DNA from 2 places in the Streptomyces sp. NPDC056883 genome. Region 1 is predicted to be linked to the other one. Evidence: riboswitches for the same ligand, from Rfam matches in the RefSeq annotation. Region 1 holds a riboswitch; the other holds the start of a gene.

What was found. Region 1 has a riboswitch for S-adenosylmethionine ahead of ACFRU2_RS14535 (aminotransferase class V-fold PLP-dependent enzyme). Riboswitches for the same ligand answer to the same signal wherever they lie in the genome.
Region 2: it holds a riboswitch for S-adenosylmethionine, as region 1 does, so the genes downstream of both, thrC (threonine synthase) here and ACFRU2_RS14535 (aminotransferase class V-fold PLP-dependent enzyme) in region 1, are expected to answer to the same signal.

Annotation. Positions count from the first base shown of each region.
Region 1 is NZ_JBHUBS010000004.1:582,013-589,181, forward strand. It holds gene ACFRU2_RS14520 (Rieske 2Fe-2S domain-containing protein) at 1-357, shown strand, start outside; gene ACFRU2_RS14525 (cytochrome bc complex cytochrome b subunit) at 354-1,982, shown strand; gene trpD (anthranilate phosphoribosyltransferase) at 2,195-3,259, shown strand; SAM riboswitch class IV at 3,355-3,471, shown strand; gene ACFRU2_RS14535 (aminotransferase class V-fold PLP-dependent enzyme) at 3,714-5,102, shown strand; gene ACFRU2_RS14540 (Lrp/AsnC family transcriptional regulator) at 5,530-5,811, opposite strand; gene ACFRU2_RS14545 (rhomboid family intramembrane serine protease) at 5,808-6,530, opposite strand; gene ACFRU2_RS14550 (hypothetical protein) at 6,678-6,917, shown strand; gene ACFRU2_RS14555 (NYN domain-containing protein) at 6,957-7,169, shown strand, end outside.
Region 2 is NZ_JBHUBS010000021.1:29,601-36,769, forward strand. It holds gene ACFRU2_RS35020 (quinone oxidoreductase family protein) at 1-93, opposite strand, end outside; gene groL (chaperonin GroEL) at 331-1,953, opposite strand; gene ACFRU2_RS35030 (cold-shock protein) at 2,322-2,528, opposite strand; gene ACFRU2_RS35035 (ubiquitin-like small modifier protein 1) at 2,974-3,252, opposite strand; gene thrC (threonine synthase) at 3,288-4,637, opposite strand; SAM riboswitch class I at 4,631-4,789, opposite strand; gene ACFRU2_RS35045 (glucosyl-3-phosphoglycerate synthase) at 4,986-5,972, shown strand; gene ACFRU2_RS35050 (isopeptide-forming domain-containing fimbrial protein) at 6,010-7,169, shown strand, end outside.

The DNA.
Region 1 (7,169 bases):
GACGCGCACGACTTCCAGACGCAGATCGCCAAGGCCGCCCTGATGATCGTCCGCATCCAGCCGGAGAACATCAAGGACAAGAAGGAACTGGAGTGGTCCCACGACGGGATCGTGGCCTACTCCAAGATCTGCACCCACGTCGGCTGCCCGATCAGCCTGTACGAGCAGCAGTCGCACCACGTGCTCTGCCCGTGCCACCAGTCCACCTTCGACCTCTCCGACGGCGCCCGAGTCATCTTCGGCCCGGCTGGTCACGCGCTCCCGCAGCTGCGGATCGGCGTCAATGACGAAGGTTTCCTCGAGGCGCTCGGCGACTTCGAAGAGCCCGTCGGTCCCTCTTTCTGGGAGCGCGGATGAGCACTGCCACTGACACCAAAGAGCGCAAGGCTCCGGCCGGCGAGCGCGTAGCCGACTGGGCCGACGGCCGGCTGGGCATCTACAGCCTCGCCAAGGCCAACATGCGCAAGATCTTCCCGGACCACTGGTCCTTCATGCTGGGCGAGATCTGCCTCTACAGCTTCATCATCCTCATCCTCACGGGTGTGTACCTGACGCTGTTCTTCCACCCGAGCATGAACGAAGTGCACTACGACGGTTCCTACATCCCCATGCAGGGTGTGGCGATGTCGGAGGCCTTCAAGTCGACCCTGGAAATCAGCTTCGACGTCCGTGGCGGTCTGCTCATCCGGCAGATCCACCACTGGTCGGCGCTGATCTTCATCGCCGCGATGCTCGTGCACATGATGCGCGTCTTCTTCACCGGCGCCTTCCGCAAGCCGCGCGAGGTCAACTGGGTCTTCGGCTTCCTGCTGCTGGTCCTCGGCATGTTCACCGGTTTCACCGGTTACTCCCTGCCGGACGACCTGCTCTCGGGCACCGGTGTCCGCTTCATGGAGGGCGCCATGCTCTCCGTGCCGATCGTGGGCACGTACCTGTCGTTCTTCCTCTTCGGCGGAGAGTTCCCCGGCGGCGAGTTCGTGGCCCGGTTCTACTCGGTCCACATCCTGCTGCTGCCCGGCATCATGATGGGCCTGCTGGTGGCCCACCTGATCCTGGTCTTCTACCACAAGCACACCCAGTTCGCGGGCCCCGGCAAGACCGAGAAGAACGTCGTCGGCATGCCGCTGCTCCCGGTCTACATGGCCAAGGCCGGAGGCTTCTTCTTCCTGGTCTTCGGCGTCATCGCGCTGATCGCGGGCATCGCCTCGATCAACCCGATCTGGGCGCTCGGCCCGTACCGTCCGGACCACGTGTCCACCGGTGCGCAGCCCGACTGGTACATGGGCTTCTCCGAGGGCCTGATCCGTGCCATGCCCGGCTGGGAGATCAACCTGTGGGGCCACACCCTCGTCCTGGGCGTGTTCATCCCGCTGGTCATCTTCCCGCTGGTGCTGGTCGTGATCGCGGTCTACCCGTTCATCGAGTCCTGGGTCACCGGGGACAAGCGCGAGCACCACATCCTGGACCGCCCGCGCAACGCTCCGACCCGTACGGGCTTCGGCGTGGCATGGCTGACGTGGTACGTCATCCTGCTGATCGCCGGTGGAAACGACATGTTCGCGCAGTACTTCCACCTGTCGATCAACTCGATCACCTGGTTCGCGCGCATCGGGTTCTTCGTCGGCCCGGTCATCGCCTTCATCATCACCAAGCGGATCTGCCTCGGCCTCCAGCGCCGGGACCGGGACAAGGTGCTGCACGGTCGAGAGACCGGCATCATCAAGCGCCTGCCGCACGGTGAGTTCGTGGAGGTCCACGAGCCGCTCTCGCAGGGCAAGCTGCACACGCTCACCTCGTACGACCAGTACAAGCCCGCCGAGATCGGCCCCACGGTCGACGAGAACGGTGTCGTGCGCAAGGTGAACCCGCTGGAGAAGCTCCGCGTCAAGCTCAGCAAGGGCTACTACGCGGAGAACAACCAGATCCCGAAGCCCACGGTCGAGGAGTACAAGGAGATCCAGAGCGGCCACGGCCACCACTGATCTCCCGCATCACGGCTTCACACGCATCACACGCTTCACGCAGTACGCACCACGCATGACTGCTTGAGGGACTGATTTCGGTCAGTCCTGGTGTCGCCACGGCGAGAGCCCCGTCCAGTGTCTGGACGGGGCTCTTTGCCGTCCCCGGGGCTGGATAGGCTGAAGCCCTTCCCATTCGACGTGGAATCCTCGATGAGCAGCAGGAGCGGACCATGAACCTGGTGACCCCGGCAGGCGGCGACAGCGCGGCGGCCCGCGGCTGGCCGGGCGTTCTGGAGGCCCTGCTGACCGGCCGTGACCTCGACGCCGACGACACGGCCTGGGCCATGGACCGGATCATGCGCGGGGAGGCCACCGACGCCCAGATCGCCGGCTTCGCGGTCGCGCTGCGGGCCAAGGGAGAGACCGTCTCCGAGATCAACGGCCTGGTCCGCGCCATGTACGAACACGCCAACCTCATCGAGGTGCCGGGCCGGACGGTGGACATCGTCGGGACCGGGGGCGACGGGGCCAAGACGGTCAACATCTCCACGATGTCGGCGATCGTGGTGGCCGGTACGGGCGCCAAGGTCGTCAAGCACGGCAACCGGGCCTCGTCCTCCGCGAGCGGCTCCTCGGACGTCCTGGAGAAGCTGGGCGTCAACCTCGACCTCACCCCCGCACGGGTCGTTGAGGTGGCCGAGGAAGCCGGGATCACCTTCTGCTTCGCGGTCAAGTTCCACCCCGCGCTGCGGCACGTGGCGGCGGCCCGCCGCGAGCTCGGCATCCGGACCACCTTCAACTTCCTCGGCCCGCTGACCAACCCGGCACGGGTCCGGGCGCAGGCCACCGGCGTGGCCGACGCGCGGGTGGCCCCGATCGTCGCGGGCGTCCTGGCGGAGCGGGGCTCCTCGGCCCTGGTCTTCCGCGGTGACGACGGGCTCGACGAGCTCACCACCACGGCGACCTCCCGGGTCTGGTGGGTCCGCGACGGCGAGGTCAGGGAGCAGGGCTTCGACCCGCGCGACATCGGCATCCCGCTGGTTCCGGTCTCCGCCCTGGCGGGCGCGGACGCCTCGTTCAACGCGGACGTGGCCCGCCGCCTGCTGGCCGGCGAGACCGGCCCGGTCCGCGACGCGGTGCTCCTGAACTCGGCGGCGGCCCTGGTCGCGCTGGACCCGGGTACGGGCACCCTGGAGGAGCAGCTCGCCGCCGGTGTCGTCCGGGCGGCGGAGTCGGTAGACTCGGGCGCGGCCCGGGCCGCGCTGGCCCGCTGGGCGGCGGCGAGCAACGCCTAATCCGACGGGATCCGGCCAAGATCAGACAACGACCCCGGTCCGCCATGTGGACCGGGGTCTTGCGTTCGGAAGATCGTGTGGCAGGATGCTCCTCAGGTCACGAGTGACAGCGTTTAGGCCCCGGCTTGCTGTCCGGCAACCCTCCTTCCGTGGCGGGGTGCCCCGGGTGATGACCAGGTCGTAGGCAGTGAGGTCTACGGCAAGCGCGGATCCCTCGAACACCAGGGGTCCTGGTCTTCTGAGGAGCGTTTTCCGTGAGCAAGCGAATGCGATAGGGCGACTCCGCCCCTTCTTCACCCCTCGGAACAGGGTCACTTCCGCGTACCCGCAGCACATCTGCGTACGCAGGCCGATCCGCGTTCCGGGGCACTCCCGTACCCCGAACGGCCGCAGCGCCGTATCCGCGTACGGGCACACCGAAGCCATTCAGACCTGCCTGCCGGGAGATACAGCCATGTCCGCAACCCTGAACGCCGCCGCCACCACCTCTGCTGCTGCCGCCGTCGACCCCGCCTGTGTCGAGCCGCTGCCGGTCCTCGGCCGTGACGTCACCGTCCCGCTCGTCACCGGCGGCGAGGTCACCTACGCCGCCCTCGACTACGCGGCCAGCGCCCCGGCACTGCAGCGGGTCTGGGACGACGTCGCCGCGTACGCCCCGTACTACGGCAGCGTCCACCGCGGCGCCGGCTACCTCTCGCAGCTCTCCACCGACCTGTTCGAGCAGAGCCGGGTCACGGTCGCCGAGTTCCTCGACTGCCGGCCCTCCGACCAGGTGATCTTCACCCGGTCCGCCACCGACTCCCTCAACCTGCTCGCCGCCGTGATCCCGGCCGACTGCCAGGTCTTCGTCTTCGAGACCGAGCACCACGCCTCGCTGCTCCCGTGGACGAACGCTCAGGTCACCTACCTCAACGCCCCCCGCACCCCGGACGAGGCCGTCGCCACCCTGGAGCGGGCCCTGGCCGACCGTGACCCCTACGGCCCGGCGCTGGTCTGCGTCACCGGAGCCTCCAACGTCACCGGCGAGCTGTGGCCCGTCAAGGAGCTCGCCGCCGCCGCGCACGCCCACGGCGCCCGCATCGTCCTGGACGCCGCCCAGCTGGCCCCGCACCACCCCGTCTCGGTCCAGGACCTCGACGTGGACTGGGTCGCCTTCTCGGGACACAAGCTCTACGCGCCCTTCGGCTCGGGCGTGCTCGCCGGCCGCGCGGACTGGCTGCAGGAGGCGGACCCGTACCTCGCCGGCGGCGGTGCCTCCCGCAAGGTCGCCCGCCGCGAGGACGGCGGCGTGGACGTCGAGTGGCACACCACCGCCGCCCGCCACGAGGCCGGCTCCCCGAACGTCATCGGCGTCTACTCCATCGCCTCCGCCTGCAAGGCCCTGAACGAGGCCGGCTTCGAGAACCTCGTCGCCCGCGAGCAGCACCTCATCGCCAAGGTTCGCGAAGGCCTCGCCGAGGTCCCGGCGGTCCGCATCCTGTCCCTCTTCGGCGACGACGCCCCGCGCGTGGGCGTCATCTCCTTCGTCGTCGACGGCTGGAACAGCTCGCACTTCGCCGCCGCGCTCTCCGCCGAGTACGGCATCGGCGTCCGCGACGGCCTGTTCTGCGCCCACCCGCTGCTCCGCACCCTCCTCGGCAGCGAGCCGCAGGCCCAGGGCGAGTGCGGAGCCCCCGAGGCGGCCCCGGGCGAGCGGTCCCTGAACGCGATCCGCGTCAGCTTCGGAGCCGGCACCCCCGACGAGCACGTGGACCGCTTCGTCCGCGCCGTCAAGGAGCTCGTCACGGACGGCGCCAAGTGGCAGTACCGCACCGAAGAGGGCCGCTGCGTCCCGGCCGTCTGACAGGCTGCGGGGCATGACCTACTGGGACCCGATACCGGCGGTCCCCGCCCTGGTGGGCGAAGCGCCAACCCACCGCGCAGGCTCACGCCCTCGTCTGCGCTGCCGACTGCGAACCGTTCAAGGGGTACGGGGCGACGGCGACGTCCACTGGAGTCCGTCGGCCGAGGCTCCTGGGCAAGTGCGCCATCCGACTGGATGAACGACTCGGCCGCGGGGCACGGGCGTACGCGGCCACATGGATGGGGACCGCGGGGGCCGGCTGCCCTGCGGGGGCTGTCCCCTACCCGCCCTTCCACCGTTCCCAGGGCTCCGCCCTGACCTGGTCCTCGAACGCCGGACGGCTGGATCGGCGCGCCCGGGCTCGGTGCGGGCTGGAGCCCGGGAACGGTGGCCCGGGCCCTGCCGGCGTTCCCCGGCCGGCCAGACCCTACGCGTCGAGGCCGATCGCGAAGGCCGCTTCCAGGTCGTGCTGGGAGTACGTGCGGAACGCCACGTGCGTGTCCGTCGCCTCCACGCCCGGGATCTTGCTGATGCGGCCGGGAATGATGTCGGCCAGGTCCTCGTGCCGGGACACGCGGACCATCGCGATGAGGTCGTAGGTGCCCGTGACCGAGTAGACCTCGCTGACGCTGTCCAGCGCGGCGATGGCCTCGGCGATCTCGGGGATCCGGTCCACGCTGGTCTTGATGAGCACGAGTGCGGTGATCACGGTTGGCTGTCTCCCTCGCCTACTGTCACTGGTCGACCCACTCTAGTCCCACCCCGGTAGCGGGCCCATGCGTAGAGGAAGCCCACCGAAAAGCCCACCACGTGGGCCAGATAGGCGACTCCGGGGCCGCTCGCCGCGCGGTGCGCCGCCAGCCACTGGAGGCCGAACCAGAACATCAGAACGATCCACGCCGGGAAGCGCAGCGGCAGGAAGAACAGGAACGGGAACAGGCTCGTCACCCGTGCCCTGGGGAACAGGTACAGGAAGGCTCCCAGGACCGCGGAGATCGCCCCGGAGGCCCCGACCAGGGTCTGGTCCGAGGAGGCGTAGGCCGCCGCGTACGCGGCCAGGGCCAGGTAGCCCGTACAGACGTAGAAGCAGAGGAACCAGGCCCGGCCCATGCGCCGCTCCGTCATCGCCCCGAAGACGTAGAGGAAGAGCATGTTGCCCAGCAGGTGCAGCCAGCTCCCGTGCACGAACAGCGCCGTGAGGGGGGTGAGCGCCGCCCGCCCCGAGCCGGTGAACAGCTCGTCCGGGACCACGCCCCAGCGCCGGAAGTACGCCGTGCCCGTGGCCAGGAGCTGATCGCCCGTCCCGTAGACCGGGTTCAGCCCCGACGCCGGGCTCAGTACGAACACCACGCAGCAGCCGGCGATCAGCGCGTGCGTGACCACCGGGCCCCGGGCGGCCTCGCGTACGGCCTGCCACCTTACGATCATGCGAACGAGCATGACCCAGCCGGGCCCACCAGCGGGTGCGGCAGGCCGTAGGGTTACGAGCTACGCACGCACGCGCGCGCCACCCGTGACGACACGGGAGGGTGCCGTGCTTGCGCCATGTGAGCGATAGAAGGAGAGAGCGGCCTGATGACGGTTCCCCTGCCGACCGACACCACCCGGTGGCGCTGCACGCTGTGCGGCAACCTCACGCGCTTCGACGTCACCCGTTCGTCGAAGGTCGTGGAGTACATCCACTTGGACCTCGCCGGGGAGCCCAAGGTCGAGGAGCGCGAGGTGGTCAATGAGACCATCGAGTCGGTGCGCTGCCGCTGGTGCAACGCGGTGGACCAGATCGAGCTGGTCGACAGGCCGGGCGCGGACTCCTAAGGAGCCCCGCCCACAGGTGAATGACGGTAGGGGTGACGGATTGTGGAGCCAGCAAGCGGCGCTGAGCCGGCCGATGCGGCCGGCGACGCCGCGGAGGTCCTCGACCGCCCGCTGCCGGAAGGCGTGCGGCGCCGGGTCGTCGCGCTCGTCTCGGACGCCTTCGGCGGCCTGACGGTCGCGGACCTCCCGGCGCAGCTGCGCCAGTACGCCCGTTTCACCCCGACCCGGCGCGCCAAGTTCGCGGGCAACGCC
Region 2 (7,169 bases), on a different contig from region 1:
GACCGCCTCGCCCGGACCCGGCCGCGGCTGGTCCACCTCGGCCTCCCGCAGCACCTCGGGACCGCCCACTTCGTACACCTGAATCGCGCGCATGACTCCCCCATAACGGCTCACCCCCCACCAACCCCGTTGGTAGCGGTTAACGGCTCATCCCCCACCAACCCCGTTGATCGCGATCCGATTCCCGGCAAGCAGACCAACCCGCCGCTTCCGCCGCTTCAACGCGCCGCGGAAACGCCCGAGGGCGGCACCCCCTCCGTCAGGAAGGGGTGCCGCCCTCGGTACGTGAAGAACAGCCGATCTACCTTCGGGCCGGAGCCCGGGGGTGGATCAGAAGTCCATGTCGCCGCCCGGCATGCCGCCGCCGGCAGCGGCGCCGGCCTTCTCGGGCTTGTCGGCGATGACGGCCTCGGTGGTGAGGAAGAGGGCCGCGATCGACGCCGCGTTCTGCAGGGCAGAGCGGGTGACCTTCGCCGGGTCGATGATGCCCTGGGCGATCATGTCGACGTACTCGCCGGTCGCGGCGTTCAGGCCCCAACCGATCTGCAGGTTGCGGACCTTCTCCACGACGACGCCACCCTCGAGACCACCGTTGACGGCGATCTGCTTGAGCGGGGCCTCCAGCGCGAGCTTGACGGCGTTGGCGCCGGTCGCCTCGTCGCCGGTGAGCTCGAGCTTCTCGAAGACCGAGGAGGCCTGCAGCAGGGCCACGCCGCCACCGGCGACGATGCCCTCTTCGACGGCCGCCTTCGCGTTGCGAACGGCGTCCTCGATGCGGTGCTTGCGCTCCTTGAGCTCGACCTCGGTCGCGGCGCCGGCCTTGATGACCGCAACACCGCCGGCGAGCTTCGCCAGGCGCTCCTGCAGCTTCTCGCGGTCGTAGTCCGAGTCGGAGTTCTCGATCTCGGCGCGGATCTGGTTGACGCGACCCTGGACCTGGTCGCTGTCACCGGCACCGTCGACGATGGTGGTCTCGTCCTTGGTGATGACGACCTTGCGGGCGCGGCCGAGCAGGTCGAGACCGGCGTTCTCGAGCTTGAGGCCGACCTCCTCGGAGATGACCGTGCCGCCCGTGAGGATGGCGATGTCGCCGAGCATGGCCTTGCGACGGTCACCGAAGCCCGGGGCCTTGACGGCGACGGACTTGAAGGTGCCGCGGATCTTGTTGACGACGAGGGTGGAGAGCGCCTCGCCCTCGACGTCCTCGGCGATGATCAGCAGCGGCTTGCCGGACTGCATGACCTTCTCCAGGAGCGGCAGCAGGTCCTTGACCGAGCCGATCTTGGAGTTGACGATCAGGATGTACGGGTCGTCGAGGGACGACTCCATGCGCTCCATGTCGGTGGCGAAGTACGCCGAGATGTAGCCCTTGTCGAAGCGCATGCCCTCGGTGAGCTCGAGCTCCAGGCCGAAGGTCTGCGACTCCTCGACCGTGATGACGCCTTCCTTGCCGACCTTGTCCATGGCCTCGGCGATGAGCTCGCCGATCTGGGTGTCGGCGGCGGAGATGGAGGCCGTGGAAGCGATCTGCTCCTTGGTCTCGACGTCCTTGGCCTGCGCCAGCAGGGCGGCGGAGACGGCCTCGACGGCCTTCTCGATACCGCGCTTGAGGGCCATCGGGTTCGCACCGGCGGCCACGTTGCGCAGGCCCTCGCGGACGAGCGCCTGGGCGAGAACGGTGGCGGTGGTCGTACCGTCGCCGGCGACGTCGTCCGTCTTCTTGGCGACTTCCTTGACCAGCTCGGCGCCGATCTTCTCGTACGGGTCCTCGAGCTCGATCTCCTTGGCGATGGAGACACCATCGTTGGTGATCGTGGGGGCGCCCCACTTCTTCTCAAGGACGACGTTGCGACCCTTGGGGCCAAGGGTGACCTTGACGGCGTCGGCGAGCTGGTTCATCCCACGCTCGAGGCCGCGGCGGGCCTCCTCGTCGAACGCAATGATCTTGGCCATCTGAAGTGGTCCTCCCGGACAGCGGTGGATTGCTCCCGGACCGCGCCCGCGCCCGCGACGGACGGCCTGCGTGCCCGGCGGTTCCTTCCCACCGGACCCTGCGGGCCTCACCGACCCGGTCCTCGTTTAGTAGCACTCTCACTCGGAGAGTGCTAACGCCAATGATTAGCACTCGACCCCCCCGAGTGCAAGCGGCTTCGGGCAACCCGGGATGAACACCCAGACGCCGCAAGGGCGCCGGAGCCGCCACGCACGAGGGGCCCGCATCCCGTGTCCAGGATGTGGGCCCCTCGTACATATGCCGTTGTGCCGTCGTGCGCGGCCGCTGTGCGCGGCCCCGTACGTGTCGGTGGTCGATCGCGGTCGGACTAGCCGGCGGCGAGCTTGACCATGTCCGCCTGCGGACCCTTCTGGCCCTGCGAGATCTCGAATTCGACCCGCTGACCCTCTTCAAGGGTGCGGTACCCGTCCATCTGGATGGCGCTGTAGTGGACGAACACATCCGCACCACCGTCGACCGCGATGAAGCCGTAGCCCTTCTCCGCGTTGAACCACTTGACGGTGCCCTGAGCCATGCCTAACTCCCCTATTACTGGCCCTTGCGCGGGACCGCACTTCGCGGTCCCGGGTCAGAACTTGCGCCGGAACGCCTCGACCGGGGCTGAATGTATCCGCACGGCTGCTGTCTGCAACAGGTCATTCCGACGAGAATTCTGGACACGGCAAAAGATTGAAATAGGGTGAAAACCAGGAATATTCCAGGGCAACTCGGGCCGGACAAACGCCGCCAACGACCCATAGCGCACTTGCATGTTGACTCAATGTCAACCCTCACGCGACCCGCTCATATGCGGCGGGCAAGAACAGCGGAGGGGACTTCCCCAACTCTACCGCGCCCAACCAAGCAGAATTGCCCCCTCCGTTTGGTAACGGAGGGGGCAATTCAGTTTCTACGAGGTCTCACGAAGCCCTACGAAGTCTCCCGAAGGCCCGAGAAGGCCCACGAAGTCCCGCGAAGGCTCAGCAGCCGCCCGCGACGGCGGGGATGATCGAGACGCCGGCGCCGTCCGGAGTGGACGTCTGCAGCCCGCCCTCGAAGCGCACGTCGTCGTCGTTCACGTAGACGTTGACGAAGCGGCGCAGCTTGCCCTGGTCGTCCAGGACGCGCGCGGCGATGCCGGGGTGGCTGGCCTCCAGGGACTGGATGACCTCTTCGAGGGTCGCGCCCTCGGCGGAGACCTCGGCCTGGCCGCCGGTGTAGGTGCGCAGGATGGTGGGGATGCGGACGTTGACGCTCATGGCGCTACTGCCTTTCCGGTGTGCAGGGAGAGAGATCAGGCCAGGTTGGCGGCGCGGAACGCGTCCAGGCTGGGCCGGATGGTGGCGGTCTGGCCACCACCTTCGGCCACCGCCTCCAGGGTCTTGAGGCCGTCACCGGTGTTCAGGATCACGGTGGTCAGCGTGGGGTCGAGGTGCCCGTCCTCGATGAGCTTCTTCGTCACGCCGACGGTCACGCCGCCCGCGGTCTCGGCGAAGATGCCCTCGGTCTGGGCGAGGATCTTGATGGCCTCGACGACCTGCTCGTCGTTGACGTCCTCGACGAAGCCGCCGGTGCGGCGCGCGATGTCCAGGACGTACGGGCCGTCCGCCGGGTTGCCGATGGCCAGCGACTTGGCGATGGTGTTCGGCTTCTGCGGGCGGACCACCTCGTGACCGGCCTTGAAGGCGGTCGAGACGGGCGAGCAGCCCTCGGCCTGGGCGCCGAAGATCTTGTACGGCTTGTCCTCGACGAGGCCGAGCTTGATCAGCTCCTGCAGACCCTTGTCGATCTTCGTGAGCTGCGAGCCGGACGCGATCGGGATGACGATCTGGTCGGGCAGCTGCCAGCCGAGCTGCTCGCAGATCTCGTACGCCAGGGTCTTGGAACCCTCGCCGTAGTACGGGCGCAGGTTGACGTTGACGAAGCCCCAGCCCTCGCCCAGCGGGTCGCCGATGAGCTCGGAGCAGAAGCGGTTGACGTCGTCGTAGTTGCCCTCGATGCCGACCAGGTCGCCACCGTAGACACCGGCCATGACGACCTTGCCCTGCTCCAGGTCGTGCGGGATGAACACGCAGGAGCGGAAGCCGGCGCGGGCGGCCGCGGCGCCGACGGCGCCGGCCAGGTTGCCGGTGGAGGAGCAGGAGAGGGTGGTGAAGCCGAAGGCGCGGGCGGCCTCGACGGCGATGGCCACGACGCGGTCCTTGAAGGAGTGCGTCGGGTTGCCGGAGTCGTCCTTGACGTACAGCTTGCCGGTGACGCCGAACTCCTTGGCCAGGTTGGCCGCGTCCACGAGCTTGGTGAAGCCGGGGTTCAGGCTCGGCTTGGAGGCCACGTCCGCCGGGACGGGCAGCAGCGGCGCGTAGCGCCAGATGTTGTTCGGGCCGGCCTCGATGGCGGCGCGCAGGGCTTCCGGGTCGCCCAGGGGCAGCTCGTAGGCGACTTCGAGCGGTCCGAAGCACTCGGCGCAGGCGAAGATCGGGCCGAGCTCGAAGCGGGTACCGCACTCACGACAGGAAAGGCCGGTGGCGGGACCGAGATCGACAGAGGTGCCGGCTGTGCTGGTTTCAACGACAGCGGTTTCGACGGTTTCGGCAGAGGTTGCGACAGACTGTGCAGCCATGATGGCGAGGCCCTTTCTCCTCATCTTCCCCATGGCGCACTTCGCCATGAGACGGAATTGGCACCTTCCCTAGCCGGGGACCTCGCTGGCGGCGCTGGAATGCGCGATCGCGAGAACCGACTGGAGGGTTGCCGGGGCTTCAACGGGCCGTGTCCCTCTGCCCCTCTGGATGAGCGGTATGGCACCGGCACACGCGCTCTGTGGCGCGCCGGTGCGTTTGTACGCGGGCCCCCCGGCATGCGGTGGACCATCGCGTTGTTCAAGACTGTAACCGAAGGCCCGGGTGGTTGAGACAGCCGTCCGAACCGCGAGATGGATCACATTTCGGGCCAAACCAGTGAACGACCAGTGAAGAACCAGGGAGTGCTGAAGGTGCTGGAAGAGGTGGAGCGCTGGTTGGCAGACCGCTCCTGGTCCGCCGCCGACCGACCGCTCGGCCAGCTGCTTTCCGCCAAGCGGGCAGCGGGGACCACGGTGAGCGTGGTGTTGCCGGCGCTGAACGAGGAGGCGACGGTCGGCCGGATCGTCGAGGTGATCCGGCGCGATCTGATCGAGGGCCTGCCGGTGCCCCTGGTCGACGAACTAGTCGTAATCGACTCGGGCTCCACCGACCGCACCGCGGAGGTCGCGGCCAAGGCCGGGGCCCGGGTGGTGCACCGCGACGAGGTCCTGCCGCGGATCCCGGCGGTGCCCGGCAAGGGCGAGGTGCTGTGGCGCTCGCTGCTGGCCACCACCGGTGACATCGTCTGCTTCGTGGACGCCGACCTGCGCGATTTCTCGGCCACCTTCGTCTCGGGGATCGTCGGCCCGCTGCTGACCGATCCCGACGTGCGGTTCGTCAAGGCGATGTACGACCGGCCGCTCGGCGCCGAATTCAGCGACCCGACCGGTCTCCCCTCCACCAAGGCCCACGGCCAGGGCGGCCGGGTCACGGAGCTGGTGGCCCGCCCCCTGCTCAACCTCCACTGGCCGCAGCTGGCCGGCTTCGTCCAGCCGCTCGGCGGCGAGTACGCCGTCCGCCGCGAGCTGCTGGAACGGCTGCCGTTCCCCGTCGGCTACGGGGTCGAGCTGGGCCTGCTGGTGGACGCCCTGCACACGGCCGGGCTGGACGCGCTGGCCCAGGTGGACGTGGGCGTACGGCTGCACCGGCACCAGGACGGGCAGGCCCTGGGCCGGATGGCCGCCGCGATCTACCGCACGGCCCAGGTGCGGCTCTCGCGCGGGCACCTCGTACGCCCCGAGCTGACGCAGTTCGAGCGCGGCCCGGAGGGCTTCGTACCGCACACCTACGCCGTGGACACCGAGGAGCGGCCGCCGATGCGGGACATCGAGGAGTACGCGCACCGTCGCGTGGCGTAGCCGAGAATTATGTCCCTTTAGGTCTAATTTCCCTTTCATGGGGTTTATACGTTTCAGACATGTATGGGGAACCGCCCTCGCGGCGGCCGGCGGCGCCGCCCTGCTGATCGGCTCGCTGAGCGGGCCCGCATCCGCGGAGGTGGTCTCCCCCTTCGAGAAGCGGTACGACGAGGCGCTCTACGGGGACTTCGTCACGCTCGGCAACACGGTGATGGACTGCCCCCAGACACCACCCGCCGAGGCCGCCGAGTGCGCCGAGGTCCAGCGGGGCGGGGGCACGAAGAACAACAACGACTTCGTCGCCCGCCCGGTCGACGCCGCCGGACTCGGAACCGGCACCAACACGGGCGCCTCCAGCAGCGCCCGGCTCACCGTGCCCCCGGGCGCGGAAGTGGCGTACGCGCGGCTCTTCTGGGGCGGCAACAACGGCACGTACAAGCTCGGCTCCCACCTCATCAAGCGGTGCGACGTCTCCGGCGCGGACGCGGTTCCCGCGCCCGGCGATCCGCTGACCACCCGCCCCGTCCTCAAGGTCGGCACGGGCGCCGACCGCCCGGTGACCCTGTCCGACATGGTCGAGGACCCGGCGCAGACGGGCGGCCCGCACTACTACACGGGCGAGTCCGACGTCACCGCCGCCTTCGCCGACGTGACCACCGGCTCCCCGGTGACCGTCGCCGTCGGCAACATCTGGGCCCCACAGGGGCGCGGCTGCGTCGCCGGCTGGTCCCTGACGGTCGTGTACGCGTACCCCGGCCCGAACGAGCACGCGCCCGAGCGGCGCAACGTCTACGTCTACGGCGGCCACGTGCTCCAGCGCTCGGCCGACCCCGACACCACGGTCAAGGTCAAGGGCTTCTACCGCACCGGCGACGGCCCGGTCCGGGCCAGCGCGACGGCGTACGAAGGCGACTGGAACACCAAGGGCGACCAGTTCCGCGTGAACGGCGCGAACATCACCAACCCCGTGAACGGGGCGACCGACAACTTCTTCACCAGCTCGGCCGACGGCTCGCTGGAACCGCAGCACGTCAACAACCTCAGCATCGACGCGAAGTCCTTCGCCGTCCCGGCGACGGCGCTGCCGGCCGGCGCCACCTCCGCCGACCTGACGTTCCGCACGCGCGGGGACACGTACGTCATCTCGCAGTTCGCGCTGGCCGTGCCGGTGCCGGACCTGGAGGTGAAGAAGACGGC